4 regions of the Gordonia sp. CPCC 205333 genome follow, and region 2 is predicted to be linked to each of the others. Evidence: riboswitches for the same ligand, from Rfam matches in the RefSeq annotation. Region 2 holds a riboswitch; each other region holds the start of a gene.
What was found. Region 2 has a riboswitch for S-adenosylmethionine ahead of AAFP29_RS15420 (bifunctional o-acetylhomoserine/o-acetylserine sulfhydrylase). Riboswitches for the same ligand answer to the same signal wherever they lie in the genome.
Positions count from the first base shown of each region.

Region 1 (4,786 bases), on a different contig from region 2:
TCGCGATGGGGTTGCTTCAGTTCGAGCGCGGCGTGTCGACGCTCGGGCAGCAGGTAGGTTTCGCCCGTGAACTCGACGCCGTCAACGCCGAGGCGAAAGCCAATGGCTCGGTGCGGAATCCGGAGATCGCCTCGCGCCTGATTCGCGCCCGCATTGGCCTACGGGTCATGCGTGCCCACGCACAGCGAACTCTGTCCGGCGAAATCGTCAACGAGACGGGCGCAGCTTCGGTGGCAAAACTGTTGTGGGCCAACTGGCATCGCGACCTTGGACAGTTGGCGATCGACGTTGTCGGAGCGCCGTCGCTGATCGGCCCGAGCGAAACCACCGAGGGACAGCCGAACGATATCTACGCGCCGGGCACCGTCGAACTGGACGAATGGCAGCGCCTTCTGCTGTTCACCCGTGCCGACACCATCTACGGCGGCTCAAACGAGGTGCAGCGCAACATTATCGCCGAGCGAGTGCTCGGCTTACCGAGAGAGGCTCGTGCATGACCCCCGTTTCGCCGCTCGCGCGGATTCCTGACGAAGTCGCCGGACACAACCTGCTCGCGGGCAAGAAAGTTGTGGTCACCGCTGCCGCGGGCACCGGGATCGGGTTCGCCTCGGCCCGCCGCGTGCTCCTGGAGGGTGGCGAGGTGGTGGTCTCGGACTTCCACGAACGTCGCCTGAACGAGACCGTCGAGAAACTGACCGTCGAGTTCCCGGAGCAGAAGGTGTCGGCGATCGTGTGTGATGTCTCGAGTACGGCGCAGGTGGATGCGCTGATCGACGGTGCCGCAAGCGAACTCGGTCGGATCGACGTGTTGGTCAACAACGCCGGGCTTGGCGGTGAGACACCAGTCGTCGACATGACCGACGAGCAGTGGGATCGCGTCATCGACATCACCCTCAACAGCACATTCCGCGCCACCCGCGCCGCGCTGCGATATTTCCGCGATGCGGGGCACGGCGGTGTGCTGGTGAACAACGCCTCGGTCCTGGGCTGGCGGGCGCAGCACAGCCAATCCCATTACGCCGCAGCGAAAGCCGGTGTGATGGCACTTACACGATGTTCGGCGATCGAAGCCGCCGAGTTCGGCGTCCGAATCAACGCCGTCGCACCGTCTATCGCCCGGCATCCGTTTCTGGCGAAAGTCACCAGCGACGAACTTCTCGACGAACTCGCGTCGCGCGAAGCATACGGTCGTGCGGCGGAGGTCTGGGAGATCGCCGCCACCATCGCGATGCTCGCCAGCGACTACACAACCTACCTCACCGGCGAGATCGTCTCGATCTCTTCCCAGCGCGCCTGACCGCCGAAATATCAAGGGAGTCAACATATGTCCACCCCACAGGCCTATATCGTCGATGCCGTGCGCACCCCGGTCGGCAAACGTAACGGCTCGCTGGCCAAAGTTCACTCAGCCGATCTCGGCGCGCATGTCATCAACGCGATCCTGGACCGCACCGGCATTGACCCCAACGTGGTCGATGACGTGGTCTTCGGGTGTGTGGACACCGTCGGGCCGCAGGCGGGAAATATCGCCCGCACGGCGTGGTTGACCGCCGGGCAGCCGCTCGGCGTACCCGGCACGACGGTGGACCGGCAATGCGGATCATCGCAGCAGGCAATACATTTCGCAGCGCAGGGCGTGATGAGTGGAACGCAGGACGTCGTGTTGGCCGGTGGTGTGCAGAATATGAGCGCAATCCCCATCTCGCAGGCCATGATTGCCGGGCAAGAGCTCGGATTTACCACTCCCACAGCCGAATCCCCAGGCTGGCGCGCGCGCTTCGGCGATACCGAGATCTCTCAGTTCGTCGGCGCCGACATGATGGCGAAGCGGTGGGATATTTCCCGGCCGGATATGGAAGCGTGGGCGCTGCAGTCGCATCAGCGAGCCAAGGCCGCCATCGCGGCCGGGCGTTTCGACAAAGAGTATGTGCCGCTTGGTGATTGCGTCGTCGACGAATGCCCGCGGGAGACCTCGCTGGAGAAGATGGCGTCGTTAAATGTGCTCGCCGAAGGATCGTCGCTGACCGCCGCAGTGGCATCGCAGATCTGTGACGGAGCGTCGGCGACGCTGGTCGTGTCCGAGCGCGCGCTCAAGGAATACGGGTTGACTCCTCGGGCGCGGATCCACCACCTCTCGGTGCGCGGAGATGATCCGGTGATGATGCTTTCGGCTCCTATTCCGGCGACCAAGTACGCGCTAGAGAAGACCGGCCTGAGCATCCACGACATCGACGTCGTGGAGATCAACGAGGCATTCGCGCCGGTTGTTCTCGCGTGGCTCAAGGAGACCGGCGCCGATCCGGCCACAGTCAACCCGAATGGCGGCGGTATCGCATTGGGCCACCCGCTGGGTGCAACCGGCGCAAAACTGTTCGCGACCCTGCTCAACGAATTGGAGCGCACCGAAGGCCGCTACGGCCTGCAGACGATGTGCGAGGGCGGCGGCACCGCGAATGTGACGATTGTCGAACGGCTTGGGTAGTCGGGGTACCACTCGATAGTTTTGGGCGCTAAGAGTTTTACTTCTGACCGGCAGCGATGCGGTGACAGTCCCGTTCGCGGGATTGTGCGCTTTGCGGGACCGGCTTATCTTTCGTTTCGTACAGATCATCACGAGCGGCCGAGAGACTGGCTCTTTGACGCCGCAGCAACCGTGGGCAACCACAAGGTGCTAATGCCAGACCGATGAACGAATCGCGAACTTCGACCATGTCTTGGGGGAGATCGGCGGCTCGACGTCTGTTTGTCGTGTCTTGCTGGGCGTTCGTGATCGTTTCCTGTGCGACCCGCGTCACCGCGCGGGGTCCATTGCCATTTGAAGCGGCCCAGCCCGGCCGCGGGAGGAAGACGATGACAACGACCTTGACCGAGACCACGTCCACCGCTTCGCCAGCTGATTACCTTGCGTCTGATTCCCCGGCGTCGAGAAGTGCGAGCGGACTGATCGTCGGCACGACCGTCGACGAATTCTCGGCGGACCATCTGCTCCAGCTACTGAAAGGCGACGTATTCGCGGTCCGTGTCGCAGGTGCGGCAACCGGGGTCGCTCTGCAAGGGCTTCGCGACCGGTTCGTCGGACGTGACGATCACGGTCCGCTCGCGACGGACCCACAATTCCGGCGGATCGGCCAGGCCTTCTCCGAGGTCGGGGTCGATGGGCAGGAAAACTACTTCGACGAGGCCGCGCATCATCGCGGCCGACTACGGGAACTCGCCGCTCCGTACCAGTACCCGGCCGACACTCTGCGCATCCTGCTCGACGAAGCCTGGCCGACCGGTGCCACCCTGCTGACCTCGGAGAGTCGGAAATTCTTCGCTGGCGTCGTGCGATACCAGCAGGCCGGTGTTGACCTGGAGCCGCATACCGACAATGTGAGGCGAAACCTCCCCGAAAACGACCTCGATATCCGCAGGCAGTTGTCGGTGAATGTCTACCTCGACGTTCCCGACAGCGGCGGCGAACTCGAGATCTGGGATGTCTACCCAACCGAGGACGAGTACCAAGAATTGTCCGGCGAACGAGTTTGGGGAGTGAACCGCGACGCGGTTGGCGATCCCGTACTCACCATTCGCCCCGAGGTGGGCGAGGCGATCTTCATCGACCCGCGCCGCGTACATGCGGTCGCGCCGTCGCATGATCGACCGCGCGTGACCATCGGCCTGTTCATCGGCGTCCGAAACCAGGATCAGGCACTGGCGGTGTGGAGCTGATGACACTCACACTTGCCGCACCCGTCGGCTCGGTCTCCCACAAGGCAGCCTTCGACCTCAAGGGCTTTCAATACGACTACACCGATCGCTCGACGATCCTGCTGGTCAGCGTCGGTGCCGACTATCACGAGGGCGAGAAACTGGGTGCGACCATCGACCTGCTGAACCGCAGTGGATTCGCCCGCGTGACCGTCGCCGTCGCCGACACCCTGCAACGGCACAACGTTGACGCGACACCCGCGCGGGCCTATCAGCAGACTCGACGTCGGGGTGACCAATGGCTTGCGCGAAATCAACCGCTACTGGACCTGTTGACCGCCGACGTCGACGTTCTCCGGTGGGATGACGCGCTAAGCGACCCGAATTATCCGCGTGCACTCGACGAAATCCGCACGGTGTACCGGACCAACCGGGAGTACGCGGGGGCGATCGAATCCACCATCGATCGCTTCGTAGCCCGTCGCGGCGAGAACCTGCCCGATGTCGACCGGATTCGGAACGGTTGCCGCACTTACCTTCTCGAGGAAGTGCCGATCATCCAGCCGCTGTGGGCGCGGCAGGGTTACGACTTCGTCGTCTACCCACAGCAGATCTCGAACGCGATGCAGGCCACCCGCGATCTGTTTGTCACTGACGGCGCCGCGTGGCTCCCGCTGCGTTTCAAGAAACGGAAGTCGGCGAAGTGACCACGGTGGCTCCGACGAAGCGTCGGACCGCTGGTTTCATCGGCCTGGCGACAGCGTCCTTCCTCGGCTGTATCGACCTGACTATCGTCTCGACCGCGTTGCCGACCATCACGCGAGAACTGCACACCTCGATCGGGGTCTCCCAACTCGTACTCAGCGGCTTCCTCACCGCGCTCGCGATGTTCATGGTCACCGCCGGCCGGCTCGGCGATCAGAAGGGGCGGCGTCCGGTACTGCTCGCCGGTCTCGGATTGTTCGTCGTCGCGTCGATCGGAGCTGGTCTCGCGCCGACCATCGGCGCTCTGATCGCCGCCCGATTCGTCCAGGGAGCGGCGTGTGCCGTTCTCTATACCGGAACTTCGACGCTGGTGGAGCAGCTATTTCCGGAG
Region 1 covers NZ_JBCLVI010000001.1:549,097-553,882, forward strand. Annotated here, with positions in the region: gene AAFP29_RS02595 (acyl-CoA dehydrogenase family protein) at 1-497, shown strand, start outside; gene AAFP29_RS02600 (SDR family oxidoreductase) at 494-1,297, shown strand; gene AAFP29_RS02605 (acetyl-CoA C-acetyltransferase) at 1,325-2,482, shown strand; SAM riboswitch class I at 2,605-2,692, shown strand; gene AAFP29_RS02610 (2OG-Fe(II) oxygenase) at 2,851-3,711, shown strand; gene AAFP29_RS02615 (tRNA-dependent cyclodipeptide synthase) at 3,711-4,397, shown strand; gene AAFP29_RS02620 (MFS transporter) at 4,394-4,786, shown strand, end outside.
Region 1: linked by a shared signal. The riboswitch ahead of AAFP29_RS02610 (2OG-Fe(II) oxygenase) and the one ahead of AAFP29_RS15420 (bifunctional o-acetylhomoserine/o-acetylserine sulfhydrylase) in region 2 are both predicted to bind S-adenosylmethionine.

Region 2 (4,786 bases):
GCTGCGCCCGCTCGGACGGGCGATGGACCGACAGCACCGGGACAGCCGTGAGGACAACCCGGCCGAGTACCAATTCGAAGTCCGCTGCCCCACCGACTCCGAGGCCGCGATACGTCGACTGGTATTCGACGCGATCTCTCGCCCCGACCTCACCGTGCAATCAATCGCCGCCATCGATCTCCCCGACGACGACGGCGTCCGGATCACCGTGACCGCACTCGCCGACGAACGCAACGATCGTGAGATCGAAGCGGCAATCGCCGACGTCATCGTGGCGCCAGCGGTGAGCGCGGTGCGGTGGACGGTCGTCGATCTCTCCGCGGTCGACTGAGTTCAGCACCAACCGCCCAGATGTAAACGGAATATGGCGACATTCTCACAACAACGTGCCGGACGGCTGCGAGATTCGAGGTCAGGCCATGATCGCTGGATCATTGCCCACGTCAGGAGAACACCATGTCCGCTACGCCGCCTCGCGAGATCACGCTCCGCTTTCTCGCCTCCCCCACCGATGCCACGACATTGGGCGGCGCGGTCCGCGGCGGGCGGCTATTGTCCTGGATCGACAAGGCCGCCTATGCGTGCGCGGCCGCATGGTCGGGCGGCTATTCAGTGACCGTCTACGTCGGCAACATCACCTTCACCCGCGGTATCGAACCCGGCGACATCGTCGAAGTCACCGCGTCGCTGGTCCACACCGGAACGTCGAGCATGCATATCGCCTGCACGGTCCGGTCGGCCGATCCGTATACGGGCGTGTTCACCGTCGCCAGCGACTGCCTGGTCATCTTCGTCGCGATGGGCGAAGACAATCGTCCGCGTCCCGTTCGGCAATGGATACCCGACAACGACGCCGACCGCGCCGTCGAGGCATACGCCACCTCGCGTATCCCAGTTCGCAAGCGCATCGAATCCGCGATGTCGACGATGACGTATTCCGACGCCGGGACCGCACCCCGGTCCCAGACCCGATTCCTGGCCGCACCGACCGACGTCAACTGGGGCGGAAACGCCCACGGCGGGCGAGTGATGGAGTGGATGGACGAGTCCGCATACCTCACCGCGGCGCGCTGGTGCGGCGGCCGGTGCGTATCCGCCTACGTCGGCGGCATCCGGTTCTACGCGCCGATTCACATCGGCGATGTCGTCGAACTCGATGCCAGACTTATCCACACCGGAAAGCAAACAATGCATATCTCCGTACATGTGCGGGCCGGTGATCCGCATACGGGCGTCCTGCGCGACTGCGCGCATTCGTTGACGATTGTCGCGGCCGTCGATGCCGACGGTGACGCGACGGCGGTTCGACGCTGGATTCCAGTTACCGATGAGGACATCGCACTCGAAAGACATGCACGCGACCTCGTCGCACTTCGTGCCAAACTGCCGCGCCGCCCATTGCATAGCGTCGCGTCGGTGTGACATCGGCTGCCTCGTGCGATCTACCGCCCGGCGGATCGGTACGCCAGTGCCAATCGTTCGAAGGCTGCCGCGACATCGACCAACGCGTCACTGATCAGAGCCGCGTCGGCTGACCTGACATCGGTCGACGCATTCGGAGTATTTATCGCGCGGCGATCAGCAGCAAGCAGTTCCATGCTCTCGCGAATCGTCGCGTCTATCCGGTCGAATGTTTCGGCACGGGTCGACTCGACCCCGTTCAGTTCCGGCGTCTGTCCGCGCTCGGGCCGCGCTTGCGGCTCCGGCTTGGGCTGCGGGGTGTCGATCATCCGGTGCCCACCCCGATAGTCGAGTCCGCGCGCCGCCACTGTCGGGGCTGGGGCGGACGACGCGGCGGGCGGCGTCGTGGATTGCGGTGCCACCGGCGGCGGAGTCGACTGTGGCGCAGACGCCTGCGCTACTGACGCCTGCGGCGCGGGGGCGGGCTGTTGGTTGACAGTCCGCGATGGGATCGGCGCATAGAAATGCAGTCCGCCGTGACCGACGAACAACTCGCAGGCCGCGCCGGTTCGCCCGTGGACCGGGCACGGATCGCGTTCCAGAAGTGAATGCGGATATTCGCTGAAGTCAGTCCACTCGAGCCAGCGACGGCGAGTTGGCGCGGCCCCACGATCACCGTCAGTCGCGTGATTGCCGTCGTGTCCGGACGATAGTCGGCACTGCAACGCCCACTCCTGGCCGGGATATCCCACCGCAGCACGCTCGGACGCATTACAGATGACCGTTGACCAACAGCCTTCTACATTCATCAAGCCTCCCGGGCACATCTGCGCCACCGGGATACTCGTCAGAACCAGATACGGCAGCTACTTCACCGGCCACCCTACCCCGCCGAGGGCACCCGTCGCGTCGCCACCTCGCCGCCCGATTTTTCCTCGCCGTGATCGAGAGGGTTCAGTTCGGCGACGAACGGTGTTATACCCTTGACGCCAGGTCATGAGCATCAGCGGCAAGCCCCGGCTGGCTGATCAGCAACCCTCCTCCGCGGTGGGGTGCTCCGGGTGATGACCGGGTTGTAGGTCACTCATCGGCAACGATGCGGGACATGCGGCAAGCGCGGGTCCGAAGGTCGGACCCTCCAAACGGGGTAACACCCCGCCGACCGAGAAAGAGACTTCACCGAAATGTCTGACACCCCTGACACCACTGTGGATACGACTGCCAACTGGAGCTTCGAAACGAAGCAGATCCACGTCGGACAGTCGGCCGATGCTGCCACCAACGCTCGCGCTCTGCCGATCTACCAGACCACCTCATACGTCTTCAACAACACCCAGCACGCCGCGGATCTCTTCGGTCTCGCCGAACCCGGCAATATTTACACCCGCATCATGAATCCGACACAGGACGCCGTCGAGCAGCGCCTCGCCGCCCTCGAAGGCGGCGTGGCAGCTCTGCTCGTTGCCTCAGGGCAGGCCGCGGAGACCTACGCGATTCAGAACATCGTCGAAGCCGGCGGCCACGTCGTCTCGAGCCCTCGTCTGTACGGCGGCACTTACAACCTCTTCCATTACACCTTGCCCAAGTTCGGCATTGAGGTGTCCTTCGTGGACGACCCCGACGATCCCGTGTCGTGGCAGGCCGCGGTCCGCCCGAACACTCGCGCCTTCTACGGCGAGTCGATCTCCAACCCCAATATCGAGGTGCTCAATATCCCGGTCGTTGCCGAGGTCGCGCACCGCAACGGTGTCCCGCTGATCATCGACAACACCGTCGCCACGCCATACCTGCTCAATCCGATCGCTCATGGCGCCGACATCGTCGTGCATTCGGCCACCAAGTACATCGGCGGCCACGGCACTGCAATCGGCGGCGTGATCATCGACAGCGGCACTTTCGACTGGCGGGTCCAGCGTGACGGTGTCGACTTGTTCCCCGGCTTCACCACACCGGACCCGAGCTACCACGGCGTCGTGTTCGCTGACCTCGGTGCGCCCGCCTACGCCCTCAAGGCTCGCGTGCAGTTGTTGCGCGACACCGGTGCTGCTATCTCGCCATTCAACGCGTTCTTGCTTGCGCAAGGTTTGGAGACGCTGAGCCTGCGCGTCGAGCGTCATGTAGCGAACACCGAGAAGGTCGCGGCTTTCCTTACCGGGCACGACCAGGTGGAGAGCGTCAACTACGCCGGTCTCGAATCGTCGAAGTACTACGAACTCGCAAAGCAACTGGCCCCCAAGGGGATTGGCGCAGTCATCAGCTTCGAGCTGTCCGGCGGCGTTGACGCGGGCAAGAAGTTCGTCGATGCGCTGACCTTGCACAGCCATGTCGCCAACATTGGCGACGTGCGCTCGCTGGTGATCCACCCGGCATCGACCACGCACAGTCAGCTCACCCCGGAGGAGCAGCTCGCCGCAGGCGTTACCCCCGGCCTGGTGCGACTAGCTGTCGGGATCGAGGGCATCGACGACATCATCGCCGATCTCGAACAGGGATTCGCCGCTACCGCGTAGTGTCCGGCAGCCGCCACCATAGTTCTACCGAGGAAGACCACCGCTGTCCGTGAGTATCGACCTACCCGCTGCCCCCTTGGGGCACAACACTTTCGATGACTGGGAGACGTCAGCAGACGCCGTCTTGCACAGCATCGGGGTCGGGTCGATCGCGCTCGACAACGGAGCGACGCTCGACGATGTGACCCTGGCGTTTCAGCGCTGGGGCGCATTGTCGCCGTCTCGGGACAACGTGGTGCTGGCCCTGCATGCACTGACCGGAAATTCCCACGTCACCGGCCCGGCCGATGACAGCTTTCCGATGGCCGGCTGGTGGGATGGGCTGATCGGGTCCGGCTGTGCTGTCGATACCGACGAATGGTGCGTTGTCGCGGTAAACGTGCTCGGCGGCTGTCACGGCTCAACCGGACCGGGAAGTAGTCATCCCGCCGACGGCCGCCCCTATGGTTCACGTTTTCCGCAACTCACCGTCGCCGATCAGGTGCGCGCGGAAGTCGCGCTGATCGATGCGCTTGGAATCCCTTCGGTCGCAGCGGTTCTCGGCGGTTCAATGGGCGGGGCTCGGTCGCTCGAATGGGCCGTCGCCTACCCAGACCGAGTGCGCTCAGCGCTGGTTCTCGCCGTTGGCGCGCGAGCCACCGCAGACCAGATCGGCACGCAGACAACACAAATCGCGGCGATCAAAGCAGATCCCGCCTGGCAGGGCGGCGACTACTACGGCACCGGCCAGGTACCGGCGACCGGCATGGGCATCGCCCGGCGCATCGCGCACCTCACCTACCGAGCGGAGTCCGAGCTCGATGAGCGATTCGGGAATCATCCTCAGGCCGGCGAACTGCCGCTCGCCGGTGGGCGCTATGCCGTCGCGAGCTACC
Region 2 covers NZ_JBCLVI010000004.1:190,364-195,149, forward strand. Annotated here, with positions in the region: gene AAFP29_RS15405 (MgtC/SapB family protein) at 1-331, shown strand, start outside; gene AAFP29_RS15410 (acyl-CoA thioesterase) at 457-1,422, shown strand; gene AAFP29_RS15415 (hypothetical protein) at 1,443-2,210, opposite strand; SAM riboswitch class IV at 2,394-2,524, shown strand; gene AAFP29_RS15420 (bifunctional o-acetylhomoserine/o-acetylserine sulfhydrylase) at 2,586-3,911, shown strand; gene metX (homoserine O-acetyltransferase MetX) at 3,955-4,786, shown strand, end outside.

Region 3 (4,786 bases), on a different contig from region 2:
CACTGTGTCCGATATCGCAGGGTTGCATGTCCATGACGTCGTGCGTTTACTCGCTAATGAGTGCGGATAGCGAATCCGCACTTCCCAGAAGCCAAATATTCGCGTCGAAAGGTGAAGACTGATTATGACTCGTACACCCGAACTAGACGCCGTTGCCCACTCGACCGTTTATGACAATGCTGGCGAAAAGGTCGGCAAGGTCGAGCAGGTATATATTGACGACCGCAATAGCCTTCCCACCTGGATCGCAGTCAAAACCGGGTGGTTCGGATCATCCTCGCTGGTCCCGCTTGCCGGTGCGAAGCACCAAGGTGATCGCGTTGACGTCGTCACGACCAAGGATAAAATCAAGAGCGCCCCACATCTGGACGCAGCCGACGGAATTTCGACCCAGCAGGGCAAAGAGTTGCTCGATCACTACGGATTGACCGAAAAGTCGTCGGGTTGGGATAACTACGGCGAGCACAACGGCCGCTCGCAAGACGAGCGGCCGACACCTACCAGAACGGGCGTCACCAGCGAAGATGCTGCGGGTGAAAGTCTAGTGCGGTCCGAAGAACAGTTGAATGTGGGCACCGAGAAGGTCGCAACGGGCAAGGCCCGCCTGCATAAGTATGTAGTTACCGAGGAACAGTCCGTGACCGTGCCGGTGACCCATGAAGAGGTTCGCGTAGTCCGCGAACCGGTCAACTCCGACGTGCCGGTTGGTGAGATCGGCGAAGCCGAGACCGAAGTCACCCTCCACGAAGAACAGGTCGTCGCCGAAAAGAAGACCGTGCCCGTCGAACGTGTCGGCCTGGCGGTCGACGAGGTAACCGACAAGGAATCAGTTTCCGGCACGGTCCGCAAGGAACGTATCGAAACCGAAGGCGTCGACACCAAGTAGCCGACGCTGGATTGCCCGCGGTATCAGAATCGATGCCGCGGGCATACCCCGCGTTGATGCCAACCAATCCCCATAACTATTACCTAATATAGAATGGAATAGCCATGATCTGGACCATAATCAGCGCGATTGTTATCGGCCTCATTATCGGCGGGCTAGCCCGGTTGATAATGCCAGGTGATCAGAAAATCGGGCTCATCATGACGATCGTATTGGGGGCGGCCGGATCATTTCTTGGATCTTGGCTCACCTACCAGCTTGGCTATAAGAACTCGAACGGTGGCTGGGAGGTCATCCCGTTCATCGTCGGGATAGTCATCGCGATCATCCTCATCGGCATCTATGTGCGCATATCGGGTGGTCGGCAGCTCAAGCGAGCGGGCCGGTAGGTCCGCTTACCAGCCACAGGGCGAGCCGGCGGCTCCGTGGCCCGTCAGTCGCTCGCGCGTCTCCGGAACCGGATTCCACTGCCCTTCGTCGGATCGATAGTCCCAACCGGGCCCCGACTCGACTAGAGCCGCCACTGCGGCGATCAATCGATCGACATCGACCACCGAAGTTCCCAGTCCGACGCTGGCCCGAAGCGCGCCGTCGTCGACACCGAGACGCGCGAGAAGCGGATGTGCACAGAATCGTCCGTCCCGTACGCCGATGCCGTATTCGGCCGACAAGTATGCCGCGACGTGGCCAGGTTCGAAACCCGCGAGGGTGAACGCCACGATCCCGACGCCGTCGGCGCTGTCTGACCAGATACGCAGAAACCGCACCCCGGCAATGCCTTCAAGGCCGGCTCGAAGTCGCTCGGTGAGATACGACTCCTGCTCCCGGACTGTGGCCTCGTCGAGCGATCCGATTGCATCGCAGGCGGCCGCAAGTGCCACCGCGCCAAGCACATTCGGCGAGCCGGCCTCGTGCCGCTGCGGAGAAGGTGCCCATTCGACGTTGGCGACAGTCACTTCTCGTACGGCACCGCCGCCGGCGAGGTAAGGTTCGGCGGCGTCGAGCCAGTCCCGTCGCCCGATCAGCACCCCCGCACCGAATGGTGCGTAGAGCTTGTGACCGGAGAAGGCCAGGTAGTCGATTCCGCTGGCGCACAGATCAATTCGTCGATGAGGCGCCAGCTGCGCGGCGTCGACCAAGATCCGGGCGCCGAAGCGATGCGCCAGCGTTGCCAGCCTTTTCAGTGGCAACACTTCGCCAGTCACATTCGATGCCCCGGTAATGGCTAGCAGCGCAGCAGGTTTGGCCCTCAACTCGTCGGCGAGACGATCTATCGTCGTCTCGATTGACTCCGCGGTAGTTACCACGCGCCGCCCTCGGTGACGCCACGGCAAGAAGTTTGCGTGGTGCTCCACGTCGAGCACCACCGTGTCGCCCGGCACGCAGGCGGCCAAGAGATTCAGGGAATCGGTTGTGTTCCGGGTGAATACGACAGTCTGATCGTCGGCGCAGTTCACGAATCGGGCAACCGAGCCTCGGGCCGACTCATAGCAGTCAGTCGACACCCTCGAGGCGTAGCCAGCCCCGCGATGCACACTCGCGTAGAAGGGCAGCAGTTCGGCCACCCGATCGGTCACCTGCGCCAGCGCCGGGGCGCTGGCCGCGTAGTCGAAATTGGCGTAGACGCGAGATCCGCCTTGTACCAGCGGAACTGAGAGATCACACCCGGAGACCCGAGCAATGGGGGCACATGGGCGATCGAGAGTAGCGGTCATCAAGTAACCCTTCGGTCAGGGACCTCGGGTACGACAGTCGAAGTCCGCGCTTGCCGCGCCCAATCGGACGACAGCCCGGTCGTCACCCGGAGCACCCCGCCGCGGTGGAGGGTTGCCGACCAGCAAGCCGGGGCTTGACGCTGGTACTCATGACCTTTGCCGAGGTTGGCAGACCGCGTGCCCACTTGTCAACCCCGTGTCTGACGAACGAAACAGATCGCCGCCGAATGTCATGCGAAGGACGGAGCCGGCCCGATCAGTGGCACGCTTTTATACGGACCTGGTCAAGGAAGGGATTCCACGCTCATCGCGGCGGCCGTGCGGTCACCTGCCACCAGCCAAGCGTAGAGCGTCTGCCCGGCGCGGTAAGCGAGCAACTGAGGCGCGTCTTCGATCTGCAACGGTGAGTTATGTTCGACGACGCCGCGCATCGGAAGTCGTTCGCGGAGATCGGGTTGTGTCGCGAGCACCTCTTCCAACGCGGTCCAGTACACGGCGTTGTTGACGTGCTGAATGATGTCGAGGTCGGCAGCGCGCAGCAGGAACGGCACCTCGAACGCATCGACATGCGGGGCGGGATCGAGCCACTTCTTCCATCGGAGCACTCCCGGCTCCGCTGCGGAGCCGACGGTGTTGACGAAACTGTCACTCAACGCCGACGGCGTGACGGTCTCGACGTTGAAGTTGATCCAGAACGCCTCGGTCTCGACCCGTGTCCCGCGATGCCCGTCGAGGTCGATCCGCACATTGCACCACCGCGAACCGATCTTCGACCCCCACCGCTCGATGTCGAGCACGTCCGGCTGTTCGCCACCGGCAAGGATCTCGATCACCGTTCGGCGCACAACCCAGTGCGGATGGATCTCGTCATGTCGGATATGAAGCAGGTGGTCTTGACCCGCGTCTTGCAGATAACGGGCGACACCGTCGAATTTGAGCCGATGATCCTGGCTGACGGCGTCCCCTCGCACGGTCCGCTGTGCGGTAAAGATCGCGCCGCTGTCCAGCAACTCTCGACGTCGTTGCGGATCGCTGATGCGTCGGGGTAAAGGCTCACCAATCACGTCAAGAGTCTTCCACACCGATGTGTCTACGGCGACGCCGGAATCTGGTCTGTGAACAATCCTGCCGGGCGCGTCGGCCCGCCGCCGTTACTGACTCGGTTCGGGCAGTTTGACGTCGCAATCGGTGACCTTCGGATTGACTCCGAAGTAGTTCAGCGGGCCTGCGACAACGGTGAGCGCGATCGTTCCCGCAGTGGCGCAGTTGGTTTGAGCGTTACTGAAGTAGTCCCGCTGAAATGCGGCCAGCAGACCGATCAGCAACCAGACCACAATGAGGAAGCTTAGTATTCCGCCACCACGCCGCATCTCATGCCTCCGTCTCGGGTACACATCCAATCGATGTCATACGTATTCCCCGGTTAGGCGTCGATCAAACATCGGCCGCTCCAACGTAGGCCCTCGTCGTCGACGGCTACCTGATAATTCGCTATCGCAACGCGGCCGTTAGCTGATGGCAACCACGCGGACTCGCGAGGACTGACCGAACCCCGCTATTTCGATCGATATTCCCCCAGATACCGCCCTGCCACCCCCATTGACAGATAACCCGATCCCGGACGGTGGGGCCACAACAATCAACCGCGAACCGAAACTACCCACGCCACAAGGCTTCCTGGCTCGTCGATGCGATCAACTCGCCATCATTGGCGACAATCGCGCCGCGTACCAACCCCCGCGCACCGGCGGTGGTCACCGGAGTGATGTCGTAGCAATGCCACTCGTGCGGGTCGAATGTGCGATGAAACCATATCGAATGATCAAGGCTGGCAGCGAGATTCGGCGTCATCAGCGCCTTGAGCGATGCACCGGGCGGCCGGGCGGCCGGTACCGGCCCGATGTCGGATAGCAGCGTTAACACGCAGGCCCGCAGCAGTGGGTTGTCGGCTACGGGTCGGCGGGTCCGGATCCAGAACGGCGCCAGAACAAATGGTTCCGGGTCGCCGGCACGACCGCGCATTTCAAAGTCCTTCGATAGGGCCATCGTGGTACCCACCTCTACCGAATCCTCAAGCGCGAGAGCGGGAACCGGCGGGGTGTAGCCATCTGTTCCCGGCTCAGGACGATGGAAGGACGTGATCATCTCGAAGATGGCGACGTCATTCTGTTCTACGGTTACCCGA
Region 3 covers NZ_JBCLVI010000001.1:433,417-438,202, reverse strand. Annotated here, with positions in the region: gene AAFP29_RS02070 (DUF2382 domain-containing protein) at 125-886, shown strand; gene AAFP29_RS02065 (GlsB/YeaQ/YmgE family stress response membrane protein) at 991-1,275, shown strand; gene AAFP29_RS02060 (aminotransferase class V-fold PLP-dependent enzyme) at 1,282-2,601, opposite strand; SAM riboswitch class IV at 2,643-2,756, opposite strand; gene AAFP29_RS02055 (acyl-ACP thioesterase domain-containing protein) at 2,886-3,665, opposite strand; gene AAFP29_RS02050 (hypothetical protein) at 3,753-3,971, opposite strand; gene AAFP29_RS02045 (acyl-CoA thioesterase) at 4,258-4,786, opposite strand, start outside.
Region 3: linked by a shared signal. The riboswitch ahead of AAFP29_RS02060 (aminotransferase class V-fold PLP-dependent enzyme) and the one ahead of AAFP29_RS15420 (bifunctional o-acetylhomoserine/o-acetylserine sulfhydrylase) in region 2 are both predicted to bind S-adenosylmethionine.

Region 4 (4,786 bases), on a different contig from region 2:
AGCGACGAGGGTGTCCAACTCGACGTCGGACCAACCGTCGAGAAGCTTGTGCAGTCGCGCCCGACGATGTGCGCGGATCTCCCCCGCACGAGCAACTCCGGCGTCGGTCGCGACAAGTAGGGTGGCCCGACCGTCGTCGGGGTCGGCCTCCCGGCGGACGTATCCCAGGTCGACGAGCGAGCCGACGTGGCGACTGACCGTCGACGGATCGGCCACCATGATTTCGGCGAGACGACTGGTTCGCATCGGTTCCCCGGCCAGATGAAATAGGCACTTGTACGCTGCGGTTTCCAAGGCGCCGTCGTCGGCGGTGCGGACGGTCAGATGTGCCGCGCGTTCGCGTAGGCGCACGTATTTGGAGAGAACGCCGAAGAGGTCGTCGATGGTCGCATCGTCCAGGTCTTCCACCCGACATTCTCCTCGGCGCGTAGTTACTTGCGGCCCCCAACTAGTTGGCGACCGCAAGTATGCGCCGAGATTGTGATGTATACAACTGCGACAATGCGCCCAGAACACACCAAAGCGGCGATAGCGGGTCGCGATCGCCGTATCGATCCCGTTGGGCGCGTTGGCTTTTGGTTCGCTTGGGTAACGATAGTGTGCTGTATGCGGCAGGCCTTGTGTCCGGGTTAGTCTGACTTTCTATTCGGGAGGCGAAATGGCGGATACGCATCGCAAGGTCGAGGTGACCGCAATCGTTATTGCGACAGTCGTGGCAGTCGCGGCGTTGGTCGTGTCGGGGGTCTCGTTGTACATGGGCAAGGAGCGAGCGGACGAGGCGAATCGGATCGCGTCTTCGGCGCTGAGGGTGGCCGAGGATCAGCGATACACCAACTTCACGATTAGCGCGTTCGTGAAGGACAACTACCCTTCGCAAGGGTTGTCATCGAAGACGACGCGGCTGCATTTGAACCCGAAGAACCGTGCGCCCGCGGTTTGGCGACAGTCGCAGATCAGGAGTTGGTACTTCTGGCTTGGCATTCAGGTCATCAATACGTCGAACGTCCCACTGATCTTGAACGACATCGGAATAATGTCGAGCCCCCACACGAATGAAGTTGGGCTGTGGATCTACAGCCGGAGCTTCGCCACTCCAGACTGCAAGGACGGCAGCACCGACGTGCGGTGCTACCGGTTTCCGGTCCAGATCCAGCCCGCCGAGAAGAAGACATTCTTCTGGCCGATCTGGGAGGATGTCAACACTCTTCGACGGAATGGCGCGGCCGACCCCGTGCGTATCGGGATCTCAGCTACTCCAATGAGGAAGAGCAGTTACCACTTCCGAACCAACATGCGGATCACCGACTGAACGGCGCGGCGAAAGTCCTATTGTTGCAACGAGGTCGTAACCCGCTGGCGTATTAGGGTTGCTGGCCGCACGAGATGCAGAACACACCAAAGCCGCCCCGGAGTGGACTCCGAGGCGACTCTGTGGCGATACGTTGCTAGGCCGCGGCCTTCGCGAACAGTGGTAAGACCTGCTCACGCACCCGTGCGGCGGTCGGCGAACCGTCGATCGGAGTGATGATGACCGCATCCGCGACCTCTGCCGCGTAGATATCTCGAATAAGTGTGTACAGACCGTGCACAGTCCCGACGTAACGAACAGTCTCTTCCTCACCGGTAGCAACCCCCACCGACGCACGAGCCGAATCGGCGAGCGGCGCGATCGCAGCCTGCACCTCCAGCGCGACAACGTAATTGGCCTGGTCGCGCACACCCGCGCGCAGCACCGAACGGGAACGCTGGGCATCGCGCAAATTCGCCTGCCGCACGACAATGCCGAAGGTGTTCGCGAGATCGTCGCCTGCCAATGCGACCTGTAATAGTGGCCGCCCGACGGTGATCGCATTCGAGCCCGGGGCGGTAAGTGTGGCGGTCATGCGAGTGGTCCTTTCACGTCGTCGGTTCGCACATAGTCGGAATCGGTCAGCCAGTCGGCACGGCCGATGAGTACTGCGCCCGTCGGTCCAACGGGTAGCGCTTCGGCGCCACAGATCACATAGTCGACACCATGCGAAACTGTCGAAAATGGTTGGCGCGCAATGATTTCAGTCGCGTCGACTGCGACCCGCGCACCATACCGGTGGACGTGATTGGTCAGCGCGATGATCGAGGCGACGTCAGCGGCACCGGTGATAACCACCGCGGAAACTCCGCCGGCCCGCAGCTCCGACGTCAACTCGTCCACGCTGCCGAGATTGTCGGCCGCACAGTGCACGACACGTCCGAACTCCGCGGCGATCAAGGCCAGGGCCGCACGCGCTTCGTCTCGACTCGCGGTCGCCAACACCACATCGTTGATACGCCCCCGCACGGCGGTGCGAATCGATTCCCGGTACACGCCGGTCAGCGTGCGCGTGGCCGGGATCGCGATAGTCGGTCGGTTCAGAACTGCGGTGCTCATCGATATTCCTCCAGGGTTGCCGTGCGAATGAAGGGGATCGGCCCCCTAGTGGCATTCGCCTGGCCGGGTCGTCACCCGGAGCACCCCGCCGCTGCGACTTATCGTCGCGCTGTTCGCCATGGAGGGTTGCCGACCAGCAAGCCGGGGCTATTTCCACCCGAAGGTGAATCGCTGGTACTCGTGACCTTGCTGGCCACTATGCCCACTTGTTCCCTCGTGCGCGAGATTTGCGATCACCGTGAATGTAAGGGCACCCAAACTTCTTCTGTACGGTTGTCTCGTGTCCGACATCTCCACTTTTGTATTATCTCGCCCTCACCACAGCATTACCGCCGCCGGCATCGACCGCGCCTTCCCCGATTCCGCCGACGCCGCGAGGGCCGCGCGCGACGGAGTTCTCGTCGTCGGAGCCATCGGCTTCGACCCCACCGCGCCGGCGGCGCTGTTCTCGCCGCGATCGGTACGGCGGACCAATGCTTCGATATCCGCGATCGCGCCGGTCGACCGGAGGTTCACGACCGTCGCGGCGACACCGGAACCGAAGGTGCATCGCGACCGAGTCGCCGCCGTCGTCGACATGATCGACGCGGGCGACGCACAGAAAGTCGTTCTGGCCAGGTCGGTGACCCTGCGCTCGGAAACTCCACTCGACCCGACCGAGCTGGTCGCCAATTTCGCAGCCGGAAATCCCGATGGCAACGCATTCGGTGTCGACCTGTCGGCCTGCGGTGACGCTGAGTTCGCCGATCATTGGTTTATCGGCTCATCACCAGAGTTGTTGATACGCAAGCAAGGCCGCACGATAACTTGCCACCCGTACGCCGGATCGACTCCGCGCCAACAGGATCCGGCCGTAGATCGGGCAGCAGGCCAGGCCCTGCTCAAGTCAGCGAAAGACCTAGCCGAACACGCGTTCGTCGTCGACTATCTACGCGACGCACTCGCCGAATTCTGCTCCGAACTCGACGCACCCTATACGCCAGACTTGTTGTCCACTAAGGAGATCTGGCATTTGGCGACACCGATCTCCGGCACACTTCGGGACGAAGATACAACGGCACTGGATCTCGCGCTCGCGTTAACCCCGACACCAGCGGTCGGCGGCACCCCGAAGGACATCGCCGCCGCGATCATCGCCAAACTTGAAGAGCCACGGGGCTTCTACGCCGGCGCCGTCGGTTGGTGCGACGAGAATGGCGACGGCGAGTGGATGGTTTCGATTCGATGCCTTCAACTCGAAGCCGACCGCGTCACCGTCCGAACCTGGGCCGGTGGCGGCATCGTGGCGGCATCCGACCCACAGGCCGAACTCGATGAGACCAGCGCGAAACTACGGACTGTCCTGCGGGCACTGGGCGCGCCGCCCGCGGCAGGGGCCGTTCAGCCCAACGCGTGATCGAGGTCGCCCAATAGGTCGTCCACGCCTTCGAGGCCAACGGACAACCGGACCGCGGCGTCGGTCAGACCGATCGACGCGCGACCGTCCGGACCCATCGCGCGGTGCGTGGTGGTGGCCGGATGGGTGATCAACGATTTAGAGTCGCCGAGATTATTGGAGATATCGACGATCTGCAATCCGTTGAGGACTTCGAACGCACGCTCCTTACCGTGTACGCCGGCGCGATCATTGAGCTCAAAGGTGATCACGGTGCCACCGCCGGCCATCTGCCGCTTGGCCAATTCATACTGCGGATGTGATTGCAGGAAGGGGTATTTCACCCAACGGACCCGCGAATCATTCTCCAGGAATTCGGCGACGCGCAGCGCGGAGGCCACCGAGGCGTCAACTCGCAGCCGCATCGTCTCCAATCCCTTGACCAGGGTCCACGCGTTGAACGGACTGAGCGCGGGACCGGTATGCCGCATCAGCTGCTGCACCGGACCCTCGATGTACTCCTGCTCACCGAGTATGGCGCCACCCATCACCCGACCCTGGCCGTCGATATGTTTGGTGCCCGAATACACGATGACATCGGCGCCCAAGTCCAGCCCGCGTTGGAGCAACGGGGTGGCAAATACGTTGTCCAACACCACTTTCGCACCGGCGGCATGAGCCAGATCGGTGACGGCGGTTACGTCGACGAGAGTCTGCATCGGATTCGACGGTGTCTCGAAGAACACCGCCGTGGTCGGCACCGAAAGCGCCTGCTCCCACTGCCCTAGATCCTCACCGTCGACGAAGACGGTCTCGACACCCCAGCGCGGCAAGATCTCGTTGCACACCACGAAACATGAGCCGAAGAGACTGCGCGCGGCGACGAGGCGATCGCCCGCCTTGAGTAACGCCCCCAAGGCTACGAAGACCGCTGCCATGCCACTCGCGGTGGCGAAACATGCTTCAGCGCCGTCGAGCAGGCGTAACCGTTCCTGGAACATCGC
Region 4 covers NZ_JBCLVI010000001.1:520,584-525,369, reverse strand. Annotated here, with positions in the region: gene AAFP29_RS02475 (MarR family winged helix-turn-helix transcriptional regulator) at 1-408, opposite strand, end outside; gene AAFP29_RS02470 (hypothetical protein) at 659-1,309, shown strand; gene AAFP29_RS02465 (hypothetical protein) at 1,446-1,883, opposite strand; gene AAFP29_RS02460 (hypothetical protein) at 1,880-2,407, opposite strand; SAM riboswitch class IV at 2,454-2,593, opposite strand; gene AAFP29_RS02455 (isochorismate synthase) at 2,688-3,803, shown strand; gene AAFP29_RS02450 (O-succinylhomoserine sulfhydrylase) at 3,788-4,786, opposite strand, start outside.
Region 4: linked by a shared signal. The riboswitch ahead of AAFP29_RS02460 (hypothetical protein) and the one ahead of AAFP29_RS15420 (bifunctional o-acetylhomoserine/o-acetylserine sulfhydrylase) in region 2 are both predicted to bind S-adenosylmethionine.